One region of the Fictibacillus arsenicus genome, then DNA from elsewhere that is predicted to be linked to it. Evidence: a T-box and tRNA genes for the amino acid it is inferred to sense, from the RefSeq annotation. Region 1 holds a T-box; the other holds one or more tRNA genes.
What was found. A T-box is a leader RNA that pairs with one kind of tRNA and senses whether it is charged. The one in region 1 lies ahead of pheS (phenylalanine--tRNA ligase subunit alpha), so its partner is inferred to be a tRNA-Phe.
Positions count from the first base shown of each region.

Region 1 (14,669 bases):
AACGTGATCACCGTAAACTTGGAAAAGAATTAGAACTCTTCATGTTCTCAGAAGAAGCGCCTGGAATGCCTTTCTATCTTCCGAACGGTCAAACAATTCGTACAGAGCTTGAAAATTTCTCGCGTGAACTTCAGCGTCAAGTTGATTATGATGAAGTGCGTACACCATTTATGATGAATCAGCGCCTATGGGAGCAATCCGGGCACTGGGATCACTATCACGAAAACATGTATTTCTCTGAAGTAGATGATACAAAGTTCGCGATGAAGCCGATGAACTGCCCAGGCCATATGCTTATCTTTAAAAATAAGCTTCACTCTTACAGAGACCTGCCAGTACGTATGGCTGAATTTGGCCAGGTACACCGCCACGAATACAGCGGTGCATTAAATGGTATGATCCGTGTACGTACTTTCTGCCAGGATGACGCACATATTTTTGTAACACCACAACAGATTGAAAGTGAAATTAAAAACGTATTTAAGTTAGTTGATAAAATTTACAGCACATTCGGTTTTGAGTACTCAGTAGAACTTTCAACTCGTCCTGAAGATTCTATGGGTGATGACCGTTTATGGGAACAAGCTGAAGGTGCATTGAAGAATGTATTAGAAGATCTGGGTATGAACTATCACCTTAACGAAGGTGACGGCGCATTCTATGGTCCGAAAATCGACTTCCACATTAAAGATGCACTTAAGAGAAGTCATCAGTGCGCAACAATTCAGCTGGATTTCCAGATGCCTGAAAAGTTCGACCTTACTTACGTAGATGAAAATAACCAAAAGGTTCGTCCGGTCGTTATTCACCGTGCGATCTATGGTTCGATCGACCGTTTCTTAGGAATTTTAGTCGAGCATTTTGCAGGTGCATTCCCAACTTGGCTGGCACCCGTACAAGTGAAGCTGATCCCTGTATCTGATGTTCATAACGAATACGCGTATAAACTGCAAGAAGACTTGAAAGAACATGCGGTACGTGTTGAAATCGACACAAGAAATGAGAAGATGGGTTATAAGATCCGTGAAGCTCAAATGAAGAAGATCCCTTACATGCTCGTTCTAGGCGATAAAGAAATTGAAGACAATGCTGTAAACGTTCGTAAATATGGCGAGCAAAAATCAGAAACAGTTTCTTATGAAGATTTTAGAGACAAGATTCTAGCTCAAATTAACGAAAAAAGATAATTTTAAAAAGAAGCTGACCCAAAAGATACCATTTTTTTGGCGTCGGCTTTTCTATTTTTGTTTAAGTGTTACAAAAAGGAGTATTTTTTAGTGGAATTCATATTGGTATATAGATCACCGGGCGAAAATGAGGAGCCGCCGGGTGAAACAGAGTGATCTTTGGGTGAAACTCGGCCGCGTTGGGGTGAAACGTGAGTTCGAATGGGTTAAACTGTTCTTGTACGGGGTGAACGTGTAATAAATAAAAGAACACGTACCGTACATCCATTAACAAAAATGCTTTTTTTCTTCACTCTCTAAAAAAACTCTTGCATTACATTTCAAAACGAAGTAAAATTAATTTCGTTGCTTATTACATTTGCTGTTTGACACATTTCACACCAATATGTTATAGTATGTAAGGTTAATAAAATAAGCTTAAGCATCAAACAAGCAGAAGCACCCGCTTCTCACCTGATTCGACGCCTATAATTGGCTGTTGATGGGTAGATGGAATTCAGGCATGTTATTAGTACATAGCCGGTTTACGTGTGGGTGATATATGCGCCGACGCTTTTTTTATTTGCAGAAATAACAAGTCGGGTGTTTTTAACACTCACTGAAAAAATTTGGAGGTGACTTACTATTAGTAAGGACATGTCTGTCAATGAAGGCATTCGTGCACGTGAGGTACGCTTAATCGGTCCTGATGGAAGCCAGCTTGGCATTAAAACAAGACAGGAAGCTTTAGACCTTGCGGCAAACGCAAATCTTGACCTTGTACTCGTTGCTGCAACTGCTAAACCGCCAGTATGTCGTATAATGGACTACGGTAAGTTTAAATACGAGCAACAGCGTAAAGATCGAGAAGCACGAAAAAATCAAAAAGTCATTACGACTAAAGAAATTCGTTTAAGTCCAACAATTGAGGAAAACGACTTCAATACGAAGCTTAGAAATGCTCGTAAGTTCCTTGAAAAAGGCGACAAAGTAAAGGCAAGTATTCGTTTCCGTGGACGTGCAATCACTCATTCTCAAATCGGAAAAACGGTATTGGAGAAATTAGCGAAAGAATGTGAAGATCTTTCTACGGTGGAAACATCACCAAAAATGGAAGGCCGAAGCATGTTTCTTATCCTAGCACCTAAAGCCGAAAAATAATTTTTACCAGGGAGGTAACCATTATGCCTAAAATGAAAACTCATAAAGGTGCTGCAAAGCGCTTTAGAAAAACTGGATCAGGTAAATTAAAGCGTGCGAGCGCTTATACAAGTCACTTGTTTGCTAACAAGTCTACGAAAGCTAAGCGTAAGCTTCGCAAAGCGAAACTTGTTAACAGTGGTGACTACAAGCGTATCCGTACATTGTTAACTTACAAAAAACGTTAATCATACGATAAGTTGATTTAAAAATAGGAGGTTTTTAATATGCCAAGAGTAAAAGGTGGCTATGTAACACGTCGTCGTCGTAAAAAAGTTCTTAAGCTAGCTAAAGGCTATTTCGGTTCCAAACATAAATTATTTAAAGTAGCACAACAACAAGTATTCAAATCTTTAATGTACGCTTACCGTGACCGTCGTCAAAAGAAGCGTGACTTCCGTAAGCTTTGGATCACTCGTATCAACGCTGCTGCACGCACAAACGGTCTTTCTTACAGCCGTTTAATGCACGGTCTTAAACTTGCGGGTATCGACATCAACCGTAAGATGCTTTCTGAAATCGCAATTACTGACGAAAAAGCTTTCGCAGAATTGGCTTCAAAAGCAAAAGACAGCCTAAAAGCTTAAATTTGACTAAAAGAAAAGATCATTTCCTCAATTGATGGAGATGATCTTTTTTACATTCTGAAAGGAAATGGGAAAAAGGTGTTAATCTTATATTTGATCATAATGAATACAGTTGCTTACTTGGTCATGAAAAAAGACAAATTATATGCACAAGAAGGAAATTGGCGTACGCCTGAATCAAGACTATGGATGCTTGCTATTGCTGGAGGAGCTCCTGGTATGTGGCTTGCGATGAAGAAATTCCGCCACAAAACGAAGCATCCGTCATTTCGTAACGGCTTGCCGGTTCTAAGTATTTTTATTACTGTTATCGCAGGTTGGTTTTTGTAGAATATTAATCCTGCTGCAAATATCGTTTGTCTTTTAAGAATAGCCGCCAGAAAACATAGAAACCTGGTGTTAATATGGCGAGACCTACTATATACATAATCATTAATGAGTAGAAAGTTTCTGTTGCAGTGAAAGCCTCATAGATGGTTAGATCAGGATAGACGATATATGGCAGATGTGCTAGTCCATATCCGACGCTTGCCAGCCCATATTGTAATACTGTTGCGAGCAGTGTAAACCTTGGCCGTCCAATCCCTGGGCGGTTTTGTTTTGGCCACCAAAGAGAGCCATAGGCGATGCAGAATGCGATTAATGATAAAATGAACCATATTTTTTGATCCATAAGGTTGTCAACAAGCCAGCCAGCTTCTGGCGCCATAAATAAAAGAGTGAATAGAGCGGATAACAGTGTCAGCGGTCCAAGAAATATCGCATTTCCGCGATATAGCCGATAGGCATCCTCTCTATTGGAAACACGCGAATAGTCAGCTAAAAAAAGCGAAGATAGATACAGCTCGGAAGTCAGTCCGAATACCACGTACAGATATAAAGTAGGACTGGAAAAAAGCTTTCCTAATAAAAGGCTTTGTGTCTCTCCATCAACACTGATAAATCCTCCCTGTGAAATAGGAAGTACTGCGATTAGCAGGGAAGGGATTAATAGCCCTGAAATTCCTGAAATAAAAAACATCGTCTTCCGATAGCCTTGTACAGAATAGGAAAATACCATAAATGCACTCCGGATAGCCAGAAAAAATAAGATCAGCGATACTGGGACAAGCATTACAGTTCCAAGCGTATAGGCACCTTTTGGAAAGAACCCTACGAACGCTACAACCAAAAGGACAAGAAAAGTATTCGTTATCTCCCATGTCGGCGAAAGAAAACGGTTTGCGATCTTTCCTGCCATTGTTTTGTGATTGTTATAAACCATCGCCCAAAATCCTGCGCCAAAATCAATCGAGCCAAAAATACTGTAGACAAAGATGAAGCTCCACATGATGAGTATCGCAAGTACCTCTTCACTCATACCCATTACCCTCCTTCCTATCCGTATAGTTTATCCATATCTTTAGACACTGGATTGCGTTTGAAATAAGCAGTCAATATTAAAATCGTCAAAACACTTAATAGAGCATACAAAAGTAAAAACAAGAGAAAAAGCATTCCGAGATTTTCATTCCTTGTGGCAGCTTCTGCAGTTGTCTGAACTCTGTAAATGGTCCATGGCTGTCTGCCGCTGCAGCTGAATACCCAGCCAAATTCAATGCACAGCATGGAAAGCGGACCAGATAAAACGAGAGACCATAGCAGCCATTTAGGGAAAGGTTTGCCCCTTTTCTTAATAAAGAACCACCAATACAACAATGTGATTCCTGCAAGTCCTAACAAAAGTGTTCCAATGCCCACCATTAAGTTAAATAAAGTATGCACGTAAAATGGCGGCCATGTTTCCCGGGGGAATTCATACAAACCTTTTACTTCTGTATCAAACTTTCCTGCTGCAAGCCAGCTCAATGCCCAAGGAATTTCGATGCCGTATTTTACTTCTTCTGTCTTCGGATCGGTGAAACCGCCAATCGCCAGAGGTGCATATCGCTGTGTTTCAAATAAACCTTCCGCAGCTGCTAGTTTCTCAGGAGAATACTGATGAAGAATCTGCGCCGAGTGATGCCCTGATAAAGCAGATACGAAACTCATCGTAAAAGCAACCGCAAGAGACATGAACAATCCTTTAAGGTGATAAGCTCGTTCCCGGTCAGAACGCTTTTTCAATAGTTTGAATGCGGCTACTGATGCTACAGCGAAAGCACCTGTCATATAAGCAGTAATCGCTACGTGGAACGCAGAAGATACGAAACTCGGGTTAAAGAATGCGTCCCATGGATGAACATCATAGATCGTGCCATCTGGCTTAATCTTAAAGCCGTCAGGCGTATTCATCCATGTATTTACCGCAGTAATGAGAATAGCTGAAGCAACAGCCCCAAAGGCAACAAAGAAAACAGAGATCAGGCGGAAGTACCTTGGAAGCCTGTCAGCAGCATACACATAGATTGACATGAAAAGAGCTTCTAAGAAAAAAGCAAATATTTCAATCTGAAATGGCAATGAGATTACTTTACCTACGATTTCCATGAACCCAGGCCAAAGTAAAGAAAGCTGGACACCTACTATAGTTCCAGATGGGATAGCAACTCCTAATAAAACAGCAAACGCCTTAGTCCAGCGTTTTGCCATTATGGCATAGTCATTGTCTCCTTTTACTTGGTGGATGATTTCTGCGATAACAATCATTAATGGAAGACCAACACCGAGGGTAGCAAAAATGATATGAAATCCGAGTGATGTGCCAAAAAACGCTCTCGCTAATACAACTGTGTCCATGCCGAATCCTCCTAAAAAATAAAACTATGTAAACAAACAATCTATGTTTAAGGTGTCATAAAGAACTAGGGTTTATTCACGCGATAAAATTGTCATACAGTGCTCGTCTGCTGTCATATGTTGACTTAAAGGGGAGGTGCGGCGTGTTAGAGGGTACTAGTGTTTACATGGAAGTCCTTAAGTTCAGCGGGATTTTTGCCCCTTTGCTCTTTATCCTTTTACAAGCGTTCAGGCAATTTTTTTTCTTGCCAGTCGGCTTGATCTGTCTTACAGGAGGGATTTTATTCGGTGCAGTAGCAGGCACTTTGTATTCTGTCATCGGCATTACCCTGTCGAGTGTACTCTTTTATTTCGGGATGAAAAGTATGCCAAAGCTTATGAAAAAAATAAAAAGACTTCAAAGAAAATGGATCGGTAAAAGAATGCCTTTTTCAGTCGGTCAGATTGCCATCTTAAAGATGATTCCATTCATGCATTTTCATCTGTTAAGTCTTTGTTTAATTGAAATTTCGTCAAATTTTAAAGAATATACAAAAGCAAGCATCATCTCAAATATTCCCATCGCCATTTTTTACTCATCTTTCGGATCTATAATGCTCTCCCTATCTCTAATAACTTCAGCCTTGTTGCTTGTTGTGCTTTCAGTCCTGTTTTATTTGCTAAGACGGAAAGAATGGGTTATAAAATGGAGTGAGTTTTTTGAGGAAGAGGCGGAAAATAGAGAAAAACAGCGCATGCCTGCATGAGGCATGCGCTTTTTATGATGAAAAGGTTCACATATGTAGTAGATAAATGATAATCCTAAAAAATTTTATAAGTAATCCCTGAAATTTTCATGTTAATTTCCGCGAGAATCGATAAGAATCCCGCGAGTTTAAGTAATAAAGCCGCGAGTTTGCATTTTTCGACAAACAATATCGGCTATCAGCTGTTTCGAAAATTCATCCTCGAATGTATGACAAGATAACGTTATAATAGCTTAGGAATGAAAGGCAGGGGATGAACGTGAAAATTGAAAAACTTTTTTCCATGCAGAATGAATTAAACACACGAATCGTAAAAGAACATAACCTTGAAAATGTTTCATTATCTGATCAGAGAAGATTAGCATTTCTTGTTGAGCTAGGGGAGCTTGCCAACGAAACAAGATGCTTTAAATATTGGAGTAAACGTCCAGCATCTGAAAAAGAAGTAATCTTAGAAGAATATGTAGACGGACTGCATTTTGTTTTATCGATTGGACTGGAACTAGATTTTACAGAAATAGAATTGCCTAATGAGGTTGAACTTACAGAAAAGATGGACAAGATAGAGTTAAACCACCTGTTTCTTTCTCTTTATCAGTGGGGGTCAAAAAGTTTACCGAACCAAGAATTTTATTTATTTTTGAATGAATTTTTGGGATTAGGTGTAAAGCTTGGATTTTCGTTTCAAGAGATTGAAGCAGCTTACTTCGAGAAGAATGCTGTAAATCACGAGCGTCAGGATTCGGGGTATTAATTAGGAAAAAATCGCTATTTAAAAAAGTTTGCGTAAATAGATCAAAATAAAAACCCGGAAAGACCGGGTTTTATTTTAAGCCGTTTGATAAAGTTGTCAAGATTTCTTCCTTCTTTTGTTCGTCTGAATTTTTCCAGATTACTTCGAAAAGGACACCTAGACCAGGAAGCATTTTTTCTTCTCCGCTCTCGATGGCATCAACGATCGTATCTTGCAATTGTTCTTTATTGTTGCCTGTAACGTTATGCAATACAGCTTTTCTTAAGTCAAGATTCATGGATAAGCACCTCTGTTAATATTTTTCTTTTTTTAGTGTGCACGTTCTGAACTTGTTTTATGAAAAAATTAATAAATATTTATGATTTAAAGGAGTACTTACTATGAAGCACATCGAATCCGACTCCAACGCTTCGTTAAAGCAATGGAAAAAACTGCATACAAGAAAAGAAAGAGAAAAAACAGGTACTTTCCTGCTGGAGGGTCCTCATCTTATTGAAGAAGCAATTTCCTTTGGTGCCAAACTTCAGCATGTCATTATTGAAGAAAATTTTAATATTAAAGAAGAATGGCTTAAAGAGAAATTCACGTTGTGGTCTGTTCCGGCAAAGTTAATGAAACAGCTTTCTGAAACAGAAAAACCTCAAGGTATTATTGCTGTGTGCGAAATGATGGAACAGCCCGAAGAACGAATTAAAAGAAATGGACGCTATTTGCTGATTGATGGCGTTCAAGATCCAGGGAACCTAGGAACGATCATTCGTACTGCAGACAGTGCAGGTCTTGATGGGGTTTTCTTAGGTGAAGGTACAGCAGATCTTTATAATGGTAAGACAGTTCGTTCTACTCAAGGGTCACTGTTTCATTTGCCAATTATAAAAGCCGATCTTAAAGAAATAATAACAGAATGTAAAGCTGAAGATGTTCCTGTGATTTCAACATCCCTGCAAGAGGCAGTTGATATGAGAGAGCTGCCTGAGATGAATGGATTCGCACTTATCGTAGGAAATGAAGGACAAGGTGTTCAAGAGATGTTCCAAGAAGAATCCTCGATTAATGTGAAGATTCCAATTTTTGGTCAAGCAGAGTCACTTAACGTTTCTGTTGCAACGGGCATTCTTCTATATGAGCTTCAGCGCAAAAGATGATGTTTTCTTGTTTTTATATGAGATTCGTTGCAATTCTTGATTTTTTTCATATATAATGAAAAAGATGAATAATGAATAGATTGAAAAAACGCAGATGGAGAAGAGTAAATAATCAATCCGCCAAAAAGGGAGGAAATGTCCTGGACTGAAAGCATTTCTTTGGTAGGTATTATTGAATTCACTCCTGAGTTGCCACCTGAACATTATGAGTAGGGCTGGCCGGTGAAGAGCCGTTATTTAAATGAAGTGAACAGTGTATTTTCATTGTTAAATTGGGTGGTACCGCGAACTCCTCGTCCCTTATTGGATGAGGAGTTTTTATATTTTTAAGGAGGGGTTGTACTTGAAAGACCGTTTAGAAGCACTAAAAGTAGAAGCGATCGAAAAAATCAATCAAAGTCATGATCTTAAAGACATTCAAGCTGTTAAGGTAGCTTACCTAGGAAAAAAAGGACCCATTACTGAAGTTTTAAAGGGAATGGGGAAATTGTCTGCAGAAGAAAGACCGGTGATCGGTGCGTATGCGAATGAAGTGCGTGACAGCATTCAGCTGGAACTAGATAAAAAGCAGACAGAATTAGAAAATGCTGCGATTTCTGAGAAGCTTGCGAAGGAAACAATTGATGTTTCTTTACCTGGCAGACCTGTAAAACAAGGAAATGCGCATCCGCTGACAGCAGTTGTAACCGAAATAGAAGACTTGTTCCTGAGTATGGGTTTTACAATTGCAGAAGGTCCAGAGGTTGAGACAGATTATTATAATTTCGAGGCTCTTAATCTCCCTAAAGGCCATCCGGCTCGAGACATGCAAGATTCTTTCTTTATTACGGAAGACATCTTACTAAGAACACAGACTTCACCGGTTCAAGCTCGTACGATGGAAAAACATGAAGGTCAAGGCCCTGTGAAAATCATCTCTCCAGGGAAGGTTTATCGAAGAGATAACGATGATGCTACACATTCTCATCAATTCATGCAGATTGAAGGGCTTGTGGTTGATCAGAACGTGCGTTTAAGCGACTTAAAAGGTGTTCTTGAAACGTTCGCGAAAAAAATGTTTGGTGAAGACCGAAAGATTCGTTTGCGCCCTAGCTTTTTCCCGTTTACAGAACCGTCTGTAGAAATGGACATTTCTTGTTTTAAATGCAGCGGAAAAGGATGTTCTATCTGTAAACAGACAGGATGGATTGAAATTTTAGGAGCAGGTATGGTTCATCCGAACGTTCTTGAGATGGCAGGTTTTGATTCTAAGAAGTATACAGGTTTTGCATTTGGTATGGGACCTGAGCGAATCGCAATGCTTAAATACGGCATAGATGATATCCGCCATTTTTATGCGAATGATATCCGGTTCTTAAAACAATTCAAAAATGCATAATTAGGGAGGGAAAATTTGATGCTAATTTCTTATAACTGGCTAAAAGAGTATGTAAATGTAGAAATCAGTCCGTCTGAACTAGCGGATAAAATAACGAAGAGCGGTATCGAAGTTGAAATGGTTGAATCCTTGAATAAAGGGATCAGCGGAGTTGTTGTCGGGTATGTACAAGAGTGTATACAACATCCAAATGCTGATAAGCTGAGAGTCTGTAAAGTTGATATCGGAAAAGGGGAAGTTTCTCAGATCGTTTGCGGCGCACCGAATGTTGCTCAAGGACAAAAGGTAGCAGTAGCAGTTCCTGGAGCAGTACTGCCTGGGAACTTCAAAATTAAAAAAGCAAAGCTTCGCGGTGAAGAATCCCTTGGAATGATCTGTTCCCTGCAGGAGCTTGGAGTTGACACAAAGCTTGTTCCAAAAGAGTATTCTTCAGGAATTTTTGTGATGCCTTCTGATGCAGAGCCAGGGAGCGATGCTTTGGAATATTTAAACTTGAATGACCACGTGCTGGAGCTTGGTCTTACGCCAAACCGCGCAGATTGCCTTAACGTTTTAGGTGTTGCTTATGAAGTAGCCGCTATTCTAGAGCAAGACGTTAAACTTCCAGATACATCGATCATGGCTTCCGAAGAGACAGCTGAAGATTTTATTTCGGTAAGCATTGAAAATTTAGAAGACAATCCTTATTATGGGGCGATGATCATTCGTGATGTTAAAATCGGACCATCTCCATTATGGATGCAGAATCGTTTAATGGCTTCAGGAATTCGCCCGATCAATAATATTGTTGATATTACAAACTATGTACTTCTTGAATATGGCCAGCCGCTTCACGCATTTGACTACAACCGCCTTGGTTCAAAGGAGATTGTTGTTCGGCGTGCTGCAGAAGGTGAACAAATTCAGACACTCGATGATCAGGATCGATCATTGAAGGATACTCACTTAGTAATTACTAATGGCAAAGAGCCGATTGCAGTTGCTGGTGTTATGGGTGGAGCAACTAGTGAAGTGCAAAATGATACAACGAACGTGCTCCTAGAAGCAGCATATTTCGCTTCAAGCCGTGTGAGAGCAGCTTCAAAGGATCTAGGCTTGCGAAGTGAAGCAAGTTCAAGGTATGAAAAAGGAATCGACCGCAACCGTGTTTATGCAGCAGCGAAAAGAGCAGCAGGTTTAATGGCTGAACTAGCTGGCGGTAAAGTAGCAGATGGAATCGTAGAAGCTGGAAAACGCGAAGTGAATACGTATACTGTAAAAATGGATGTTTCCAGAATGAATAATCTGCTTGGAACGACTATCACATCTGAACAGACTGCTGCTATTTTTGATCGTTTAGGTTTTTCTTACAAAGAGTCAAACGGTGTATTTGAAGTTGTTGTTCCTACTAGAAGACCTGATATTACGATCGAGGCTGATTTAATTGAAGAAGTTGGGCGGATTTATGGATACGATCGCATTCCTACGACATACCTTTTATCAGAGGCTCGTCCTGGAGGCTTAACAGCAAGTCAGGCTAAGCGCCGTGAGATCCGTAAGTATTTAGAAGGAGCTGGCCTTTATCAGGCAGTAACTTACGCATTGACAACGCCAGAAAAGTCTACGCATTTCTCATATACTGAAGATGCAGTCTACCCAATCTCAGTTGCTCATCCGATGAGTGAAGAGCGCAGTACTTTACGTATGAGTTTATTGCCTCAGCTTCTGGAAGTGCTTCAATATAATCGGAATCGCTCTATGGAAGATTTGGCAGTTTATGAAATGGGATCAGTTTTCATTAACCGTCAGGAAGTTCTAAACGATCTTCCTGAAGAATACGTATTTGTTTCAGGAGCAGTAACAGGAGTATTCAACGAACACTTGTGGCAAGGCGAAAGAAAAACAGCAGATTTCTATGTTATAAAAGGGATCTTAGAAGGTCTAATGAGTGAATTGAATCTTTCTGAACGCATTACGTATGAGTCAGGTGAGATTGAAAACATGCACCCTGGAAGAACGGCGGTTGTAAAACTGGATGGTATTCCAGTTGGGCTTGTAGGTCAGCTTCACCCAGCACTTCAAATCGAATTGGATCTAAAAGACACTTACGTGTTCGAGCTGAACGCAACGAATCTGATTGAAGCAGATACAGAGCAAATGGTATATAAGACATTGCCGCGTTATCCTTCGATCACTCGTGACATTGCTTTAGTCGTTGACCAAGATTTGCCTGCAGGCGATCTATTCACAGTGATTCAAGCTGCCGGCGGTGAACTGCTAAAAGAAGTGAATTTGTTTGATCTGTATCAAGGAGAGAAGATGGAAGAAGGAAAGAAATCACTTGCTTTCTCTTTAAAATACTTTGATCCAGAACGTACATTGACTGACGAAGAAGTTGTAACAGCACACAATCGTGTTCTAAAAAGTTTAGAAGAACACTTTGGAGCGCAGTTAAGAAAATAAAAGTAGGCTGTTTTCTTTGTTGTTTTTGAAAGTAGTTGATTTCCGTTACAGGATGCTCGCTTTCGGCGGGGCGTGCGGTGAGCCTCCTTGGCGGAATGCACCATTAGGAGTCTCACCTGTCACCCTGATCCCGCCGGAGTCTCGCACCTTGCACTCCAATCAACTTATCAGTGAAGATAATGAAAAAATGACCAATAGCAACAATCTTTTAGATAAGAGCCGAAAATAAAAAGAAACTGGCTTGCTTCCATGCAAGCCAGTTTTTATTTGATTTAGTATTCATTTAAAGCTTTTACGGTACGTGTTCTTTTATTTATTACACGTTCGCCCAGTATTTTGGACTTACACCCGAACAAGTACACGTTTCACCCCAATGCGGCCTAGTTTCAACCGAACGCCGTCGAGTTTCACCCATTATCCCTACACGACCGCCCCAGACGCATATTTTCAAGCATCACAGCCCCATGCCATAACGGATTACGCCTCAAACCATTGTTGCTGCCTAAAATGCAGATCATAATCGCTTTTTTTTCAACAGATTCAACGCCTTTTGAGTGTTTGCAAAATGTTTTTTTGTTGCTGTATCAAAAACGGATTCCCCAAACTTTTCTGCTAGTTCAGCCGCTTTCACATCAACATGAGGTCCGGCACCTTTTGGGATAACAGTGTTAAATCGTGCTCCGAGTTTATCCATTTCCTTTAAAAAGCTGTATCTTGCTAAAATAGATGCTGCAGCCACTGCAAGATGAATAGATTCACCTTTTGTAGCAAAATAGATGCCTTCTTTTAGAAGGTTTTTCTCTTTCGTTAAGTAGTTAAAATACACACCGGGTTCGCAAAACTGATCTACTAATATCCCTTCGATCTCTGATCCTTCTATCTTAGCCTTCACATTTTGAAGAGCGCGGTTATGCAGGATCGCCTTTATTTTTCCTTGAGTCATTCCTTTTTGCTGAAGCTCATTGTATTTCTCGTTATTAAGTACAAGAAGAGAATAGGGAACTGTGTGAATAAGTTCTTTCGCAATCTGAACAATCTGCTTATCGTTTAAATGCTTGGAATCTTTAACGCCTAGTTCCCTTACCAATTCAAGCTGATCGCGTGATACATAAGCTGCGGCAACTGTCATTGGTCCGAAATAATCGCCTGTACCAACCTCATCGCTTCCGATCATCGATAATTCTGCAGCATTTTGGGGCGGTGCATAACGATGAGGGGGTTTAGATGTTTTGCTTTTTACTTTAGATGGTGAGACTAGACCTGAAAATTTTTGAGAAGCTTCTTCTGCTCCTTTTCCTTGAAACAGTACCTTTCCGGAATTGTAAGCTGTCACTGTACAATCCGGGAGTTTGGCGGTAAAGACAGCACCAGGCGGAGTTTTATCCTGAACGGCATGAGCTAGATCTTTTTTCATTGCTAAGATTTCGGTATTCGTCATTTTTTTTACAACATGAGCCATAATAAATGCCCCCTAAAGTGATTAGATTTCCAAATATATCAAAATTTCTCTAGAAATGAACAGAAATATTTTCAACTATGTAAGATATTTGATAAGATGTAGATTAGAGTATTCATCTAATGATCGATCCTTTTTATGACGAGGAGGTTTTTTCGTGGCGGAAGACAAAAATAAAAACCGTACGACGGTCGAGATCTATGGACAGCGTTATGTAATTGCAGGGACCGAACCTTCCAGCCACATTCATTTAGTAGCTGATAAAGTAGATTTAAAAATGAGAGAAATTCAGTCTCATAACCGGTTTCTTGATTCGAAACAACTCGCTGTACTAACAGCGGTAAATACAATGAGTGAATATTTAAAGATTAAAGAAGAGCTGAAAAAATTGCAACAAAGAATTGGAAAAGAGGAAAGTTAACATGCTGGATTTAATTCTGTTTATTGTATTATTGGGTGGCTTTTTGATCGGATTAAAACGCGGGTTTATTATGCAGCTCGTACATTTGATCGGATTTATCGCAGCATATATCGTTGCTTATCTGTATTATGATGATCTGGCTCCTAAGCTTGAGCTGTGGATTCCGTATCCTTCTTCAAATGAGGGTTCTGCCTCTTTATTACTTAATAGCATCTCACTCGAGCAAGCCTATTACAATGCGATCGCTTTTGCCATATTGTTCTTTGCAACAAAAATCATTCTTCAGATATTAGGCTCAATGCTGGATTTTCTTGCACATTTGCCGATATTGCATACTGCAAACAGATGGCTTGGCGGACTGTTAGGTTTTGTAGAAGTTTATCTGATCGTATTTATTTTACTGTATATCGCAACATTAGTGCCTATCGAATCATTTCAGGCGCATTATGATAATTCATGGATTGCACAGGGAATGGTCAAAAACACCCCCGTATTTTCTGAGTCAGTTAAGGAAATGTGGATGAAACATATGGCGTAAAACTTCTCCCTCCTTGGAGAAGTTTTTTTATTAAAGCTCTTATCTAGAAGGTTATTATTTTTTGTTCATTTTCTTCAATGCAAGTTGATTGGAGTGCAAGGTGCGTGCCAACTACCTG
Region 1 covers NZ_CP016761.1:2,738,024-2,752,692, reverse strand. The annotation lists gene thrS (threonine--tRNA ligase) at 1-1,187, shown strand, start outside; ribosomal protein L20 leader region at 1,612-1,752, shown strand; gene infC (translation initiation factor IF-3) at 1,824-2,327, shown strand; gene rpmI (50S ribosomal protein L35) at 2,351-2,554, shown strand; gene rplT (50S ribosomal protein L20) at 2,594-2,953, shown strand; gene ABE41_RS14175 (DUF1294 domain-containing protein) at 3,056-3,283, shown strand; gene ABE41_RS14170 (cytochrome d ubiquinol oxidase subunit II) at 3,288-4,313, opposite strand; gene ABE41_RS14165 (cytochrome ubiquinol oxidase subunit I) at 4,331-5,671, opposite strand; gene ABE41_RS14160 (TVP38/TMEM64 family protein) at 5,815-6,417, shown strand; gene ABE41_RS14155 (dUTP diphosphatase) at 6,671-7,171, shown strand; gene sspI (small acid-soluble spore protein SspI) at 7,242-7,448, opposite strand; gene ABE41_RS14145 (TrmH family RNA methyltransferase) at 7,552-8,316, shown strand; T-box leader at 8,399-8,620, shown strand; gene pheS (phenylalanine--tRNA ligase subunit alpha) at 8,660-9,694, shown strand; gene pheT (phenylalanine--tRNA ligase subunit beta) at 9,713-12,136, shown strand; gene rnhC (ribonuclease HIII) at 12,651-13,595, opposite strand; gene zapA (cell division protein ZapA) at 13,750-14,013, shown strand; gene ABE41_RS14120 (CvpA family protein) at 14,015-14,551, shown strand.

Region 2 (14,669 bases), 1.9 Mb from region 1:
CCATCGCTCAACGGATAAAAGCTACCCTGGGGATAACAGGCTTATCTCCCCCAAGAGTCCACATCGACGGGGAGGTTTGGCACCTCGATGTCGGCTCATCGCATCCTGGGGCTGAAGTAGGTCCCAAGGGTTGGGCTGTTCGCCCATTAAAGCGGTACGCGAGCTGGGTTCAGAACGTCGTGAGACAGTTCGGTCCCTATCCGTCGCGGGCGCAGGAAATTTGAGAGGAGCTGTCCTTAGTACGAGAGGACCGGGATGGACACACCGCTGGTGTACCAGTTGTTCCGCCAGGGGCATAGCTGGGTAGCTACGTGTGGACGGGATAAGTGCTGAAAGCATCTAAGCATGAAGCCCCCCTCAAGATGAGATTTCCCATCACGTTAAGTGAGTAAGACCCCTTAGAGATGATGAGGTTGATAGGTCTGGTGTGGAAGCGTGGCGACACGTGGAGCTGACAGATACTAATCGGTCGAGGGCTTATCCTTAAAATTGCACGAAACGTTTGGAAACGTCGTATCTAGTTTTGAGAGAACATACTCTCTATATAATTGGTTCAGTGATAATGGCGAAGAGGTCACACCCGTTCCCATACCGAACACGGAAGTTAAGCTCTTCAGCGCCGATGGTAGTTGGGGGTCTCCCCCTGTTAGAGTAGGACGTCGCTGAGCCATACATATTCCACAGTAGCTCAGTGGTAGAGCTATCGGCTGTTAACCGATCGGTCGTAGGTTCGAGTCCTACCTGTGGAGCCATATTGGAGAGCTGTCCGAGAGGTCGAAGGAGCACGATTGGAAATCGTGTATACGGTCAACCCCGTATCAAGGGTTCGAATCCCTTGCTCTCCGCCAGATACATACCTCTCTAACTTTAAACACTGGCCCGTTGGTCAAGCGGTTAAGACACCGCCCTTTCACGGCGGTAACACGGGTTCGAATCCCGTACGGGTCACCATTTTTATACATAACCAACTTTATATTATATGGAGGATTAGCTCAGCTGGGAGAGCACCTGCCTTACAAGCAGGGGGTCGGCGGTTCGAACCCGTCATCCTCCACCATTAACTTTTAATACTTTATATCATCGCGGGGTGGAGCATGGAGCGTAAGCTTCTGTGAAATCACGACGACATGTCTCGTGGATACGCTTCTAAGATAAACATGTAGAGGAAGAGACAGTCAATATCATACTCGGATACATCGTCCGAAACTTTTATATCATCGCGGGGTGGAGCAGTCTGGTAGCTCGTCGGGCTCATAACCCGAAGGTCGCAGGTTCAAATCCTGTCCCCGCAACCAATATTATTTCATGAAAAACGTCGAGATTCTTCTTGACCATGAAATATCTGGAGTGCCCATAGGGTGCAACCAATTTTATTTATGAACATGGACTCGTGGTGTAGTGGTTAACATGCCTGCCTGTCACGCAGGAGATCGCCGGTTCGACCCCGGTCGGGTCCGCCATTTTTATTTTCTGGTGGTTTTTACATTCAAGAGATTTAACTCTTGGCTCGATAGCTCAGTCGGTAGAGCAGAGGACTGAAAATCCTCGTGTCGGCGGTTCGATTCCGTCTCGAGCCACCATTTTTTTTGCCGGTTTAGCTCAATTGGTAGAGCAACTGACTTGTAATCAGTAGGTTGGGGGTTCAAGTCCTCTAGCCGGCACCAGTTTTTTCTTCCTTAATTGGAATAAAAAACGTATTGAAAATAGGTCGTAAATAACTTACAATAGAACCTGTCTTCATTTTGTGGAGGGGTAGCGAAGTGGCTAAACGCGGCGGACTGTAAATCCGCTCCCTCCGGGTTCGGCGGTTCGAATCCGTCCCCCTCCACCATTTATTTATAAACATATTTATCCTTACAGGGGCATAGTTTAACGGTAGAACGAAGGTCTCCAAAACCTTTGGTGTGGGTTCGATTCCTACTGCCCCTGCCATTTAAATTATATTGTGGCGGTCGTGGCGAAGTGGTTAACGCATCGGATTGTGGTTCCGACATTCGGGGGTTCGATTCCCCTCGTCCGCCCCATTTATGTGTTGGGCTATAGCCAAGCGGTAAGGCAACGGACTTTGACTCCGTCATGCGTTGGTTCGAATCCAGCTAGCCCAGCCATTTTTTATATTTATGAATGAGATATTTTTGCGGAAGTAGTTCAGTGGTAGAATACAACCTTGCCAAGGTTGGGGTCGCGGGTTCGAATCCCGTCTTCCGCTCCATTTGAATTTTATCTGGCGGCATAGCCAAGTGGTAAGGCACGGGTCTGCAAAACCCTTATCCCCCGGTTCGAATCCGGGTGCCGCCTCCATACAAGTTTTAAAAGCTTTACAATGCCGGTGTGGCGGAATTGGCAGACGCGCACGACTCAAAATCGTGTTCCTTCTGGAGTGTCGGTTCGACCCCGACCACCGGTACCATTACATACTAACTTTTAAGTCAATGCTAAACGGCATTGGCTTTTTTATCTTCCTTTTAATGTGTTCATGCCCAGATGTGAACCTCTTTCTTGTACATTGAATAGTTAAGTATAAGGGGGGGGAAACATATGTATAGAGTGCAGCTTGGGACGATCATAGGTTATGTTTTAATCACAGTTTGTATTACCTCTTTAATTTTCTTAGTTTCTGATATTGCCCGCTATATGAATGTGATTGAAATCATGATAGGTAAAATATTTTATTCCATGAGGCTTATCATTGTTTTTATAACAATCCTAATTATTTCAGTTCTTTTTCTTTTTAGAAATTATAGATGAGCAAGCGTTCTTACAAACGTAGGAATGCTTTTTTTGTTTCCTTAATCGTGACATAAAGTTTTACTAAGAAAATAAATTTAAGGAGTGATGTCTTTTTAGAAGGGGGTAATAAGTTTTGTTTAAAGAATTTTTTGATTTTAAAAAGCTAAAAAAAGAATGGATTTATTTTGGGGCAATCACCTTTGTGTTAGTTTTGGTTAGCTTGTATTGTGCACATGCATGGGGTTATAATAAAGCTTCTATTTTGTTAGATGATAAAAAAATAACGGCTTATGAGATTAATGAAGAGATAGAGAGTTTGAAAAATGATCTGGCTGTTATTGAAGAAAAAGTAGCTGATGCAGGAGAGGAACAGAGCAATAAACAAGCAGAATTGAGTCAAATGAACTCTGAGTATGAGGAAGTTACAAGTATAATTAATCAAAGAGATGATGTTCAGAAGGATTATGATTCACTTTTACAACAAGTTGAAGAAAAAGATGAAGAGATAAAAGCTCTTAACCAGCATATTTCTGATAAACAAAAAGAACTCGACAAAATCACAAAAGGTATTGTTATCAAAAAGAAAGAGCCGAGAGTGTTAGTTGCTGGAGTTTTTATAGCCGGAAAAGATATACCACCGGGCCGATACAAAGTTGAACCGAACAGGGGATCAGGAAATTATTTTGTGAACGGCGGAGCAAAAGTAAATATCATCTTAGGTAAAGGTGATGATTTTTACTTGCCTGAATATGTGTTTGAATTAGATGAAGGCGATGAAATTGAAGCAACTTTGTCTGTAAAGTATATACTTGTTGAGTAAAATTGAATCAATTTTTTAAAAGAACTTGTCATAAATCCAATACATGCTGCTTATATATAAAACAAGTTAGTTGTAGGTTTTAATGCAGGGCTTCGTTGACTCAATGAAGCCCTGCATTTTTTTTGATTGGGGCTTTAAATAAAATATTGAGGATTTTACATGGTTTATTGAAACTTCCACATGATATATTCACTAAATCACTCATTATATTCACCAAAGCCATTGATATATTGACATAAACCCTTATTATATTGATGAAGCTACAGAATTCGACACTCCAGCCTCATAATTTAAACACCTGTTTAAATCAGCTGAATCTCAGCCGTCCCGCCATTCACCTGTGTGAACATTTTAGCCATCGACTCCAACATTTCACGAGCTTCACTTTCATCCATAGATGGCTGCAAATAAACGATATGCATCGCATTCCTAACGCTCTCATCCACCATCGTCCGCTTAGAATCGACGATAGGGCTGCCAAACGCTCCGATCGAGTCTGCAGACAGCAGTTTCCCCTCCATATTCATCTCTCGGCCGTTTAGTCCTTCATATGTATCTTCAACACCGCCGATCCTTACTTCCACATCGCCTTCAATTTTATCAAGGTTATAAAGTCCGATTGGTATAGCAAATCGAATGGAGAAGAAATTATTAACGTCTACACCTGAATTGATAGCTGGGAGATCTTTGCCGCTTAACACACGGCGCAGCAGTGCTTCTGACGCGGGGCGGTACCGTGATGGGTCTGTGCCAAGCTTTTTAAATACAGATCGGTATTCGGCTACACCTGGGTAATCAGCAGCTGTTTTGCCTTCCAGTTTTAAGGATTCTAGAAATAGCTGGAATCTGCCTTTTATCATTTGCGGAGACTCGCTAATCGCGATATCATGGTATGTAATTGTGCCTATTTTAAACTGCGGGACAAGTTCCTTTATTTTTGCCGATATTGTTATCATAAGTGAACCCCGTTTCTTAAATATATATATGTAGTTTACCATAAAGATTGAAAATAAATATGAAAGGAGGGATATGCGTGACAGGTGCCCAGTTGAAAGAAGAGATTGTTGCATATAGTAAAGAAATCGGAATAGATAAAATTGGCTTCGCTGATGCTGATGTTTTTGCTGAGTTAAAAGAAAGACTTCGGATTCAGCAAGATCTTCAATACCAATCAGGATTTGAAGAGAAGGACATTGACAAAAGAACAGAGCCTGAACGGCTTCTAACAGGAGCTTCAAGCATCATTTCGATCGCTCTCGCATATCCCTCCAAAATGAAAAATGCTCCGAAAAGTATTAAAGGGGAGCGAAGAGGTATTTTTTGCAGAGCATCATGGGGTAAGGATTATCACCATATATTAAGAGAAAAGCTTGCACTGCTTGAGGCCTTTATTATAGAGAGAGTTCCAGATGCTAATATAAAATCTATGGTTGATACAGGTGAACTGTCCGACCGGGCTGTGGCTCAAAGAGCTGGGATTGGATGGAGTGCCAAAAACTGTGCGATTATGTCACCTGAATTTGGCTCCTATATGTATCTTGGCGAAATGATTACTAATATCGCCTTTCCGGCAGACACACCAATGGAAGATCAATGCGGTTCATGCAATAAATGTGTAGAGGCATGTCCCACAGGTGCACTTGTACAGGGAGGGCAGCTCGATTCATCAAAGTGTATCGCGTTCTTAACCCAGACTAAAGATTTCTTGCCGGATCAATACAGAGAAAAGCTAGGCAACCGTTTATATGGGTGTGATACATGTCAGACTGTATGTCCCGAAAACAAAGGGAAAGATTTTCATCACCATGCAGAAATGGAGCCGGATCCTGAAATTGCAAAGCCTCTTTTACAGCCTTTATTGACGATGAGCAATAGAGATTTCAAAGAAAAATTCGGGCATGTTTCCGGAAGCTGGAGAGGTAAGAAACCAATTCAGAGAAATGCGATTATAGCATTGGCCCATTTTAGAGAAGAAGCTGCAATACCTGATTTAGTTTACTTATTAAAAAATGATCCAAGACCTGTTATAAGAGGGACTGCTGCTTGGGCAATTGGTAAAATAGGCGGACATGAAGCAGAATTAGAACTTTCATCAGCAAAAGAGCGCGAAAAAGACGATTTAGTGGCGCTAGAGATAGATAAAGGACTTAAAATGCTTCGAAATCAAGAAATTTCGTAATCGCATATCTTTAAAGTGTCCGATATAGTAAGGTCAAGTAATGAAAAGAAGGGATAATTATGTGTCAGATTAAAACGTTACTCTATTATGAAGAAATGGAAAGCGTAATCGGACCGTTAACAATCATTGCAACGGAGAACGGAATCTGCCGTCTCGATTTTGGTTCAATGGAGGATAACCTTCCATCTTTACGTTCTTGGATGGCTAAGCATTTTATTAAAGGGGAACTTATTCATTCTCCTGAATATCTAGCAGATGCTGTTCACCAATTAAATGCTTATTTTGCAGGCAACCTGCACGAGTTTAACATCCGCTATGATTTGTTTGGTACGGCATTTCAGAAAAAAGTTTGGAACCAGCTAACGAGCATTCCATATGGACTAACATGTTCTTATAAGGAAGTGGCTCAAGGAATCGGTGCACCAAAGGCTGTTCGTGCTGTCGGCAGTGCGAATAACCAGAATCCTGTACCTGTTTTTATTCCGTGTCACCGCGTTATTGGAAGCAATGGTGCACTTGTAGGATATGGCGGAGGATTAGACAAAAAAGAAATATTATTATCGATCGAACAGAATAGCTGCAAGAAAACATCATAGAGCCCTTCAAGGGTTCTTTTTTTTTATACACCTCTCATATGTTAAAAGAAGCAGGGAGGTATGTCTGATGTGGATGGAGACGCTAAAGCAATATATTCAAAATCAGTCCCAATGGATGATACATGCGGATGCAGATGGAAGGGGCTTCTTTTTAAAAGATGAACAGGAAAGCTTTATGCGAAAAAAACAAATGTATACCGATAGAAATGCATTTATCGTTAATAATCAGGCGAACGGAAGTGTATTGCGGACTACGGAAACGGAAGACAAAATCCATGTGGATTATCTTGTCCATTATAGTTTTCTAATTAAACATGGATTTGATTTTTACGTAGAGGAAATGTCTCAGGAGAGGCGTGCTATTTTTTTTCAAGATGGAGAAATGAAAAGTGATGAGCCTGCTAATGCTGAAGGCAATTATCGGGAACTGCCGAAGATCGAACGTGAGAATAAATCCATTGCACCGACAAAGGGCGGTTATGACAGGCTGGCAGCCGTACGGTATGCGGAACGCTGGTGGAATACGTATAATCCTGCTTATAAATCATTTGAGAATGACTGCACCAACTATATCTCACAAAGTATTCATGCAGGTGGAATTCCAATGACCCCGCAATCCATTAAGTCAAAAGGCTGGTGGATGAGGAACAATTCCTGGAGCTACAGCTGGTCGGTGGCAAATGCGTTAAGATGGTACTTAAGCGGTTCGAAATCAAGCCTGCAGGCTCAAGAGAAATCAGCTGCCCACCTTTTACTGCCTGGTGACGTTATCTGCTATGATTTTGACGGTGATGGGCATTATCAGCATACGACGATTGTAGTTGCTAAAGATCCGTCGGGAGAACCTCTTGTAAATGCTCATACAACCAACAGCAGAATGCGTTATTGGGGCTATGAGGATTCAACAGCATATACGAAAAGAATTCAGTATAAATTTTTTCATATTCTATAAGAGTAAAGCTCGCCAGCTAGAGTGATATTCCTGAAAAAGTGCTATAATAAGTACTTGTTGGAATATTGTTTTTGAGGTGAACTTTCTTGGCTATACATGTTGTTTTATATGAACCATTGATTCCTGCGAACACAGGAAATATCGCACGTACATGCGCGGGTACAGGTACACACTTGCATCTGATTCATCCATTGGGTTTTTCTTTAGAAGACAAGTACTTAAAGCGTGCAGGTCTTGATTATTGGGAACACGTTAAAATTCATCACCATGATTCATTGGATGCTTTTTATAAGGAATATCCGGCAGGCGAATTTTATTATATAACGAAATTCGGAGAACAGACGTATTCTGATTTCGATTATTCGGATTCTGAGAAAGATGTCTTTTTTGTATTTGGAAAAGAAACGAAGGGACTGCCAAGGGAAGTAATTGATGCAAACATGGATCGATGTCTGCGTATTCCAATGAACGATCATATTCGTTCATTGAACTTATCAAACACAGCAGCAATTCTGATTTATGAAGCATTACGTCAGCAAAGTTTCGGGGAGTTAAAATAGGTTCATCTCTAAAAGATTGTTGGTTTAAGATCAATCTCTTCATTGGCAAGTTAATTGGAGTGCAAGGTGTGAGACTCCTGCGGGACGAGTGGGACAGGTGAGACTACTAACGGCGCAAAGCGGCAGTAGGCTCACCGCCCGCCCCACGGAAAGCGAGCATCCTGGAGCGGAAATTAACCACTTTCAAGAGCAACAGAGTTTCCAAAAACAGAGGGAAATAAAAAAACGTCCTTATCAATGAGGGACGTTTTTGCTTCCATATGTATTATGGATTAGTTTTTTCCAGGACGATCGTTATAGCCTGCTGTAAAGATTGCAGTCAGGAAGGCGAGCATCACGAGTAGGATGAGGATAAAATCCATCTGAACTCCTCCTTTGAAAGTAGTCTTATTCTTTCCAATCTCTCTCCCCATTATAAATGAAAACGGTTTTCATGTGAATGTATTTCTGCGAAAGTTTACAAATTGAGGGGGATATGAGTAACAGAATGAAGAAAAACGTTTATATGACGGGTTACCTCCCGTTATTTTCGATCATCTTATTTAGCTGTGGATTCGCCATTTACCTGGAACGGCTTGTTATTAAAAAGCTTAAATATTTTGGCGTTTACCAAGGGATGCTCGAATTATTTGAGAGCCATGTGATTCATTTATCAGTTGGTTTTTGTTTGTTCTTATTATTCTTTATGGTTTTTGCGGCTTTAAAACTTTTCTCGGATGCACTGACTCATTTAAGCATGTTCTTTTTTTCTAAAGATACGGAAGGTGTTCTGCTGCAGCAAGGGAAAAGCGGCGGCTGGTTTTTCTTTGGCGGGGGAATGCTTGCGATTGTATTCAATCATTCCATATTTCTGATGTTTATCGTGTTCATTGCGGCTGCTCTCGTTTATTTCTTCTATTTTCTTTTGAAGGTCGGATCGAGTTTGTCAACGGCAGGTATCATCGGTATGGTCTTTATGCATTTGTTCTTCTGGACAGGGTTCGGCTTGCTTGTTGTATATACTCTCTTGCGATTGTATAACGCATTTGTAGCGTCGATTACATAATAGTTTTGGCTGAGTGACTTTTGTCGGAGAATGTCGACCCGTGGTTATTTTTCATTTAGCGTGGGATTATTCAAATTAAGCAAGGAATAATCCCGTTTTACGTGGGATTATTTTAATTAAGCAAGGAATCAACCGCCACTGACCTGAGTTTATTAAAATTCAAGAGCACGTTTAAAGCAAAAGCCCTGCTGCTTCACTAAGCGGCAGGGTCATTTTTTCATTTTTGATGTGCTTTTATCATAATATCGCGCCAAATCATGACTTCTGGTGAGGAACCTTCGATCGAGCGAAGACTCTCAGGTTTGTCACGGCCAACCCATACGCCTGCCGTATACCGGTCAGTCAGCCCCACGAACCACAAATCTTTAACATCGTTTGTAGTTCCTGTTTTGCCGCCTATGTACATTGAACCAGGAAACCGTGCATCCCTTGCGGTTCCAGAAATCGTAACCGCGGCCAGCATTTCCCTCATCACAGCATTCGTTTCCGGCTTCCAAACATTAACCGGCTGCTCCTTCCACTCGTATAAAACATTTCCGTTTTTATCTTTAACAGACGTTATCATTCTAGGTTTCACGTAAGTTCCATTATTTGCGAATGCCGTATACGCACTTGTCAGCTCAAAGGGCGAAAAGCCTTTTGAAAATCCGCCAAGTGCGCTAGCGAGCTGATGGTCCTTCTGTTCTACCGCTGAAAACTGAAACGGTTTCAGATAAGTAAAGGCTCTCTCGACGCCTATTTTCTTTACTGCCCGGACAGCAGCCGTGTTAATGGAGCTTGCCATCGCTTTTTTTAAGGAGACTGTTCCGTATGAAGCACCTCCATAATTGCTGGGACAATAGTTTCCTTCACAAATTCGCGCTGCAGATATCATTGAATTCGATCCAAGACTGAACACATCAATGTAAGGGGCATACGCAAGAAGAGGCTTAATGGATGAACCAGGCTGTCTCCTTGCCTGATAAGCCCGGTTAAACTCTTCCATTCCCACATTTTTTCCGCCGATCATAGCAACGATCTTTTTCGAAACATGATCAACTACAACGGCCGAACCTTCAATTTCCTTATATAGAAGTCGTTTTTGAACTGCTTTCAATGCTTCAACCTGCAGCTTCGAATTTAGTGAAGTTTCAATTATTGCACCACTTCTTAACAAAGCATCCCGCTTTTTCGTCATCTCATCTGCACTTAATCCTTTATTTTCAGGAGCAGATGCGATTAATTCCAGAAGTTCATCTTTTATATAGCCTACGATCTCTGGGAAGGGAACGCCGCTCTTTGCAACTTGTAAATTAATCGGTTGTTTAATAGCAGCTTCAAACTTCGGCTGATTGATATAGCCCTCCTCTTTCATCTTGAGCAGAATCCATTCCTGTCTTTTTTTAGCGTTAGCCAGGTTTTTTATAGGGTTATACAGAACAGGATTATTTGGTATTGCAGCTAAAAGTGCTGTTTCGCTTAGAGTAAGCTCCCTAGATGATTTACTAAAGTAAAAGAGGCTCGCTTTTTCAATGCCATATACTCCATTCTGAAAATAAATAGCATTGATGTATAGCTCCAAAATTTGTTCTTTAGAAAGCTGCTGTTCAATTCGGTAAGAGATCAAAAGCTCTTTCAATTTCCGGTCATATGTACGCTCATGATTTAGAAAAAGATTGCGGGCGAGCTGCTGGGTGATTGTACTGCCGCCTTGTTCGATGCCGCCTTCTGAAGAGTTTGTGATGAATGCTCTTGCGATCGCTTTCCCGTCGATGCCATGATGCTCTAAGAAATTTTGATCTTCTGTCGCAATGAAAGCCTGAAGGACGGTAAGCGGGATATCTTTGTATGTAAGATGAATGCGGCTTTCATTCCCTCTAAACTCATAAAGAAGACCGCCATTCATATCTAAAAGGCGGCTGTTCTGTTCGAGAGAGATGGTATTTGCATCACCGAGTGTTTCTACAGCAGACTGAAAAGGGATATAGTTTTCGTATTCCTTCCGCAACCCGACAAATGATAGAAACACCATACTTAATAATAAAAAAACAGCAAAGATACCCAGCTTAGGATTCATGACTCTTTCTCCGTTTCAAAACAAATGATAAACATATTTTACCATGAAACGGTTTATACAAATTATCACTTTTTCAAATAAAAATCACTATTCAAACAGAATGATTACGGACATCCTCGCATAGAGTAGATTAACACTTGATGGAGCCAATACAATCAAGGAGGTACTCATGGATATTTTATCAAGAATCCAATTGCATCGAGAAGAAGAACAGCGTCTAGCCTGGGAAGGTACCTTCGCTGAATACCTTGATATTTTACGAGATCGGCCATTTGTAGCCCAGTCAGCGCATTCAAGAGTATACAACATGATAAAAGATGCTGGAATTTCAGAAAAAAATGGTCAAAAGATGTATCATTTTTTCAGCGATCAGATCTTCGGATTAGAAGAATCAATCGAACGACTTGTTGAAGAGTATTTTCACCCTGCCGCTAAACGCCTTGATGTCCGTAAACGTATATTGCTGTTAATGGGACCTGTATCGGGTGGTAAATCCACTCTTGTAACGATGTTAAAAAGAGGTTTGGAAAAGTATACAAAAACACCAGAAGGCGCCGTATATGCGATAAAAGGCTGTCCGATGCATGAAGATCCACTGCATTTAATTCCGCAGCATCTCAGAAAAGAGTTTTATGATGAATATGGCATTCGTGTAGAAGGAAGCTTATCTCCGTTAAATACAATGAGGCTTGAACAAGAGTATGACAACAGAATTGAAGATGTGATGGTTGAAAGAATTTTTTTCTCAGAGGACAAACGAACTGGTATCGGAACGTTCAGTCCATCTGATCCAAAATCACAGGATATTGCGGATTTAACAGGAAGCATTGATTTTTCTACGATCGCGGAATACGGATCAGAATCAGATCCTCGGGCATATCGTTTTGATGGAGAACTGAACAAAGCGAATAGAGGAATGATGGAGTTCCAGGAGATGCTGAAATGTGATGAAAAGTTCTTATGGCATCTGCTTTCACTTACACAAGAAGGAAACTTTAAAGCGGGAAGATTCGCCTTAATCTCCGCTGATGAATTAATCGTGGCTCACACGAACGAATCGGAGTACCGGTCTTTTATTTCGAATAAAAAGAACGAAGCCTTGCATTCAAGAATTATTGTCATGGGCGTGCCGTATAATCTGAGAGTTTCTCAGGAAGAAAAGATTTACGCAAAAATGATAAGCGAGAGTGACATGTCTCACGTTCATATTGCACCTCATGCTCTTAGAGTAGCGGCTATTTTCTCAGTACTGACAAGATTGAAAGATTCAAAGAAACAAGGTATGGACCTCCTTAAAAAGATGAGGCTTTATGACGGTGAAATTGTAGAAGGCTTTAATCATGTTGATCTGGAGGAATTGAAGAAAGAGTTCTCTGATGAAGGAATGTCAGGAATCGATCCTCGTTATGTAATAAACCGAATTTCATCTGCCATTATACGTAAAGAAACGCCTTCCATAAATGCGTTGGATGTATTACGGTCTCTAAAAGATGGTCTTGATCACCATGCTTCCATCTCTAAGGAAGACAAAGAAAGGTTTATCAACTTTATCTCTGCTGCCCGTAAAGAGTACGATGACATTGCGAAAAAAGAAGTTCAAAAAGCATTTGTTTATTCGTATGAAGAATCAGCTAAAACACTTATGGATAACTATTTGGATAATGTTGAGGCCTATTGCAACAAGAATAAACTCCGTGATCCGCTCACTGGAGAAGAGATGAGTCCGGATGAAAAGCTGATGAGGTCTATCGAAGAACAGATCGGTATCTCTGAAAACGCGAAGAAAGCATTCCGTGAAGAAATACTTATCCGTATTTCTGCATATGCAAGAAAAGGGAAGAAGTTTGATTACAATTCACATGAGCGCCTAAGAGAAGCGATCCAAAAGAAACTATTTGCAGATCTAAAGGATGTTGTGAAGATCACAACTTCTTCAAAGACACCCGACGAATCACAATTGAAAAAGATTAATGAAGTAATAGCTCGTCTTGTCGATGAGCATGGCTATAATACAACTAGTGCCAATGAACTATTGCGCTATGTTGGAAGCTTGCTGAATCGCTAATATTCAGAACACACCCTAAGACACTGATAAGGTCTTTCGGGGTGTGTTTTTTTACACTAAAATAGGGAAAACTAAAGAAATTATAAATGAATCTTTATACATTCATTTTTACTATAAAAATATTGACCTTGTAATTGCTAACTTAAAAATGGTAAATTGATACTAATAAGCTAACTAAAGGAAGTGAGCTGTATGAGCTCGGCTCGAAAAGAAAGAAATGGACTGCTGGATTGGATTAAAGCGATTGGAATTGCACTCATTCTTGCTATTATAATAAAAAAGTTTTTGATTGAGCAGTATGTTGTTTACGGAGAATCGATGATGCCTACTATTCAAAATGGCAATCGCCTCATCGTAAATAAAATTGGCTATGAGATCAGCAGCCCGGAACGTTTTGACCTTATTGTGTTTAAAGCTAATCCGAAAGAGGATTATATTAAACGTGTAATAGGATTGCCAGGAGATCATATCGCATATAAAGACGACAAACTTTATATAAACAATAAGCCAGTAGAGGAACCTTATCTCGAAGAATTTAAAAGATTTGCAGGCAACCGTACCCTTACCGGCAACTTTACACTTGAAGAAATCACAGGGCATGGTACAGTTCCAAAAGGAAAAATCTTCGTTCTTGGTGATAACAGGCTTCATAGCATCGACAGCCGCCATATTGGTTTTGTTGAAATGAAGGATATCGTAGGAGAAGCGAATATTCGGTATTGGCCAGTTGATGAAATGAGAGTTTTTAACGGTTTTAAAAAGGAATAAATGGGGAAAATTTCATTAAGAGGTGAATCCCTATGACAAAACCAAATAAAGAAGAACCAAAAAGAAAAAACAGTTCAATGGCATCAAATTTTGAAGAAATGAAAGAACACGGAAAAGTGATGGAACATGTTTCATCAAATGAAGAAGTACGGAAAAGCGGTAAAACACCTGACCCTAAGCAGCATGAAAAAAAGGAATATAAGAAATAATGTGCAAGCTCTCTTTTCGATTTTGGAAAAGGGGGCTTTTTTTATCGTGAAAGTTTAGCAATTCTAGTGAGTACTTGCATAAGATAGAGTAACCAACCCTTTTTTCTAATAAAAGTGAATTTAAAGGAAACAGGATATGCCCCGGGTTGATCAAGAAAAGCAGCATTGACTTTTGCTGCTCTGGAGGGGAAAACGATGAGCGAACAGGATAAGAACAATTTTGTTGTGTCCCAGGAAAATTGGTCCCTCCACCGAAAAGGATATCAAGATCATCAAAGGCATATGGAAAAAGTGCAGGAAGCCATTAAAAACAACTTGCCGGATTTGATAAGCGAAGAAAATATCATTCTATCCAACGGGCGTGATGTGATCAAAATTCCAATCCGTTCGATGGATGAATACAAAATCCGATACAACTACGACAAAAACAAGCACGTAGGCCAAGGTGACGGAGATAGCCAGGTGGGGGACGTAGTAGCCAGAGATGGACGTGCAGGACAAAATGGCGCAGGAAAAGGGAAAGGTCCAGCGGGTGATAAGCCAGGAGTGGATTATGCCGAAGCAGAAGTTTCCATACTGGAACTTGAAGAGATGCTCTTTAAAGAGCTGGAACTGCCAAACCTTAAACAAAAAGAGCAAGACCAGATCGTTTTAGAAAAGATTGAATTTAATGATGTTCGCAAAAAAGG
Region 2 covers NZ_CP016761.1:538,003-552,671, forward strand. The annotation lists rRNA gene ABE41_RS02955 (23S ribosomal RNA) at 1-485, shown strand, start outside; rRNA gene rrf (5S ribosomal RNA) at 553-668, shown strand; tRNA gene ABE41_RS02965 (tRNA-Asn) at 678-752, shown strand; tRNA gene ABE41_RS02970 (tRNA-Ser) at 757-848, shown strand; tRNA gene ABE41_RS02975 (tRNA-Glu) at 877-951, shown strand; tRNA gene ABE41_RS02980 (tRNA-Val) at 982-1,057, shown strand; tRNA gene ABE41_RS02985 (tRNA-Met) at 1,219-1,295, shown strand; tRNA gene ABE41_RS02990 (tRNA-Asp) at 1,385-1,460, shown strand; tRNA gene ABE41_RS02995 (tRNA-Phe) at 1,505-1,580, shown strand; tRNA gene ABE41_RS03000 (tRNA-Thr) at 1,589-1,664, shown strand; tRNA gene ABE41_RS03005 (tRNA-Tyr) at 1,747-1,831, shown strand; tRNA gene ABE41_RS03010 (tRNA-Trp) at 1,859-1,932, shown strand; tRNA gene ABE41_RS03015 (tRNA-His) at 1,949-2,024, shown strand; tRNA gene ABE41_RS03020 (tRNA-Gln) at 2,034-2,108, shown strand; tRNA gene ABE41_RS03025 (tRNA-Gly) at 2,138-2,212, shown strand; tRNA gene ABE41_RS03030 (tRNA-Cys) at 2,227-2,301, shown strand; tRNA gene ABE41_RS03035 (tRNA-Leu) at 2,326-2,410, shown strand; gene ABE41_RS03040 (hypothetical protein) at 2,539-2,748, shown strand; gene ABE41_RS03045 (coiled-coil domain-containing protein) at 2,864-3,550, shown strand; gene ABE41_RS03050 (B3/B4 domain-containing protein) at 3,853-4,506, opposite strand; gene queG (tRNA epoxyqueuosine(34) reductase QueG) at 4,566-5,729, shown strand; gene ABE41_RS03060 (methylated-DNA--[protein]-cysteine S-methyltransferase) at 5,789-6,325, shown strand; gene ABE41_RS03065 (amidase domain-containing protein) at 6,393-7,277, shown strand; gene trmL (tRNA (uridine(34)/cytosine(34)/5-carboxymethylaminomethyluridine(34)-2'-O)-methyltransferase TrmL) at 7,364-7,837, shown strand; gene ABE41_RS03075 (DUF5366 family protein) at 8,325-8,882, shown strand; gene ABE41_RS03080 (transglycosylase domain-containing protein) at 9,100-10,938, opposite strand; gene ABE41_RS03085 (PrkA family serine protein kinase) at 11,108-13,003, shown strand; gene lepB (signal peptidase I) at 13,196-13,771, shown strand; gene ABE41_RS21190 (hypothetical protein) at 13,804-13,980, shown strand; gene yhbH (sporulation protein YhbH) at 14,176-14,669, shown strand, end outside.
Region 2: it has a tRNA-Phe gene. The T-box ahead of pheS (phenylalanine--tRNA ligase subunit alpha) is inferred to sense a tRNA for this amino acid. The anticodon was not compared.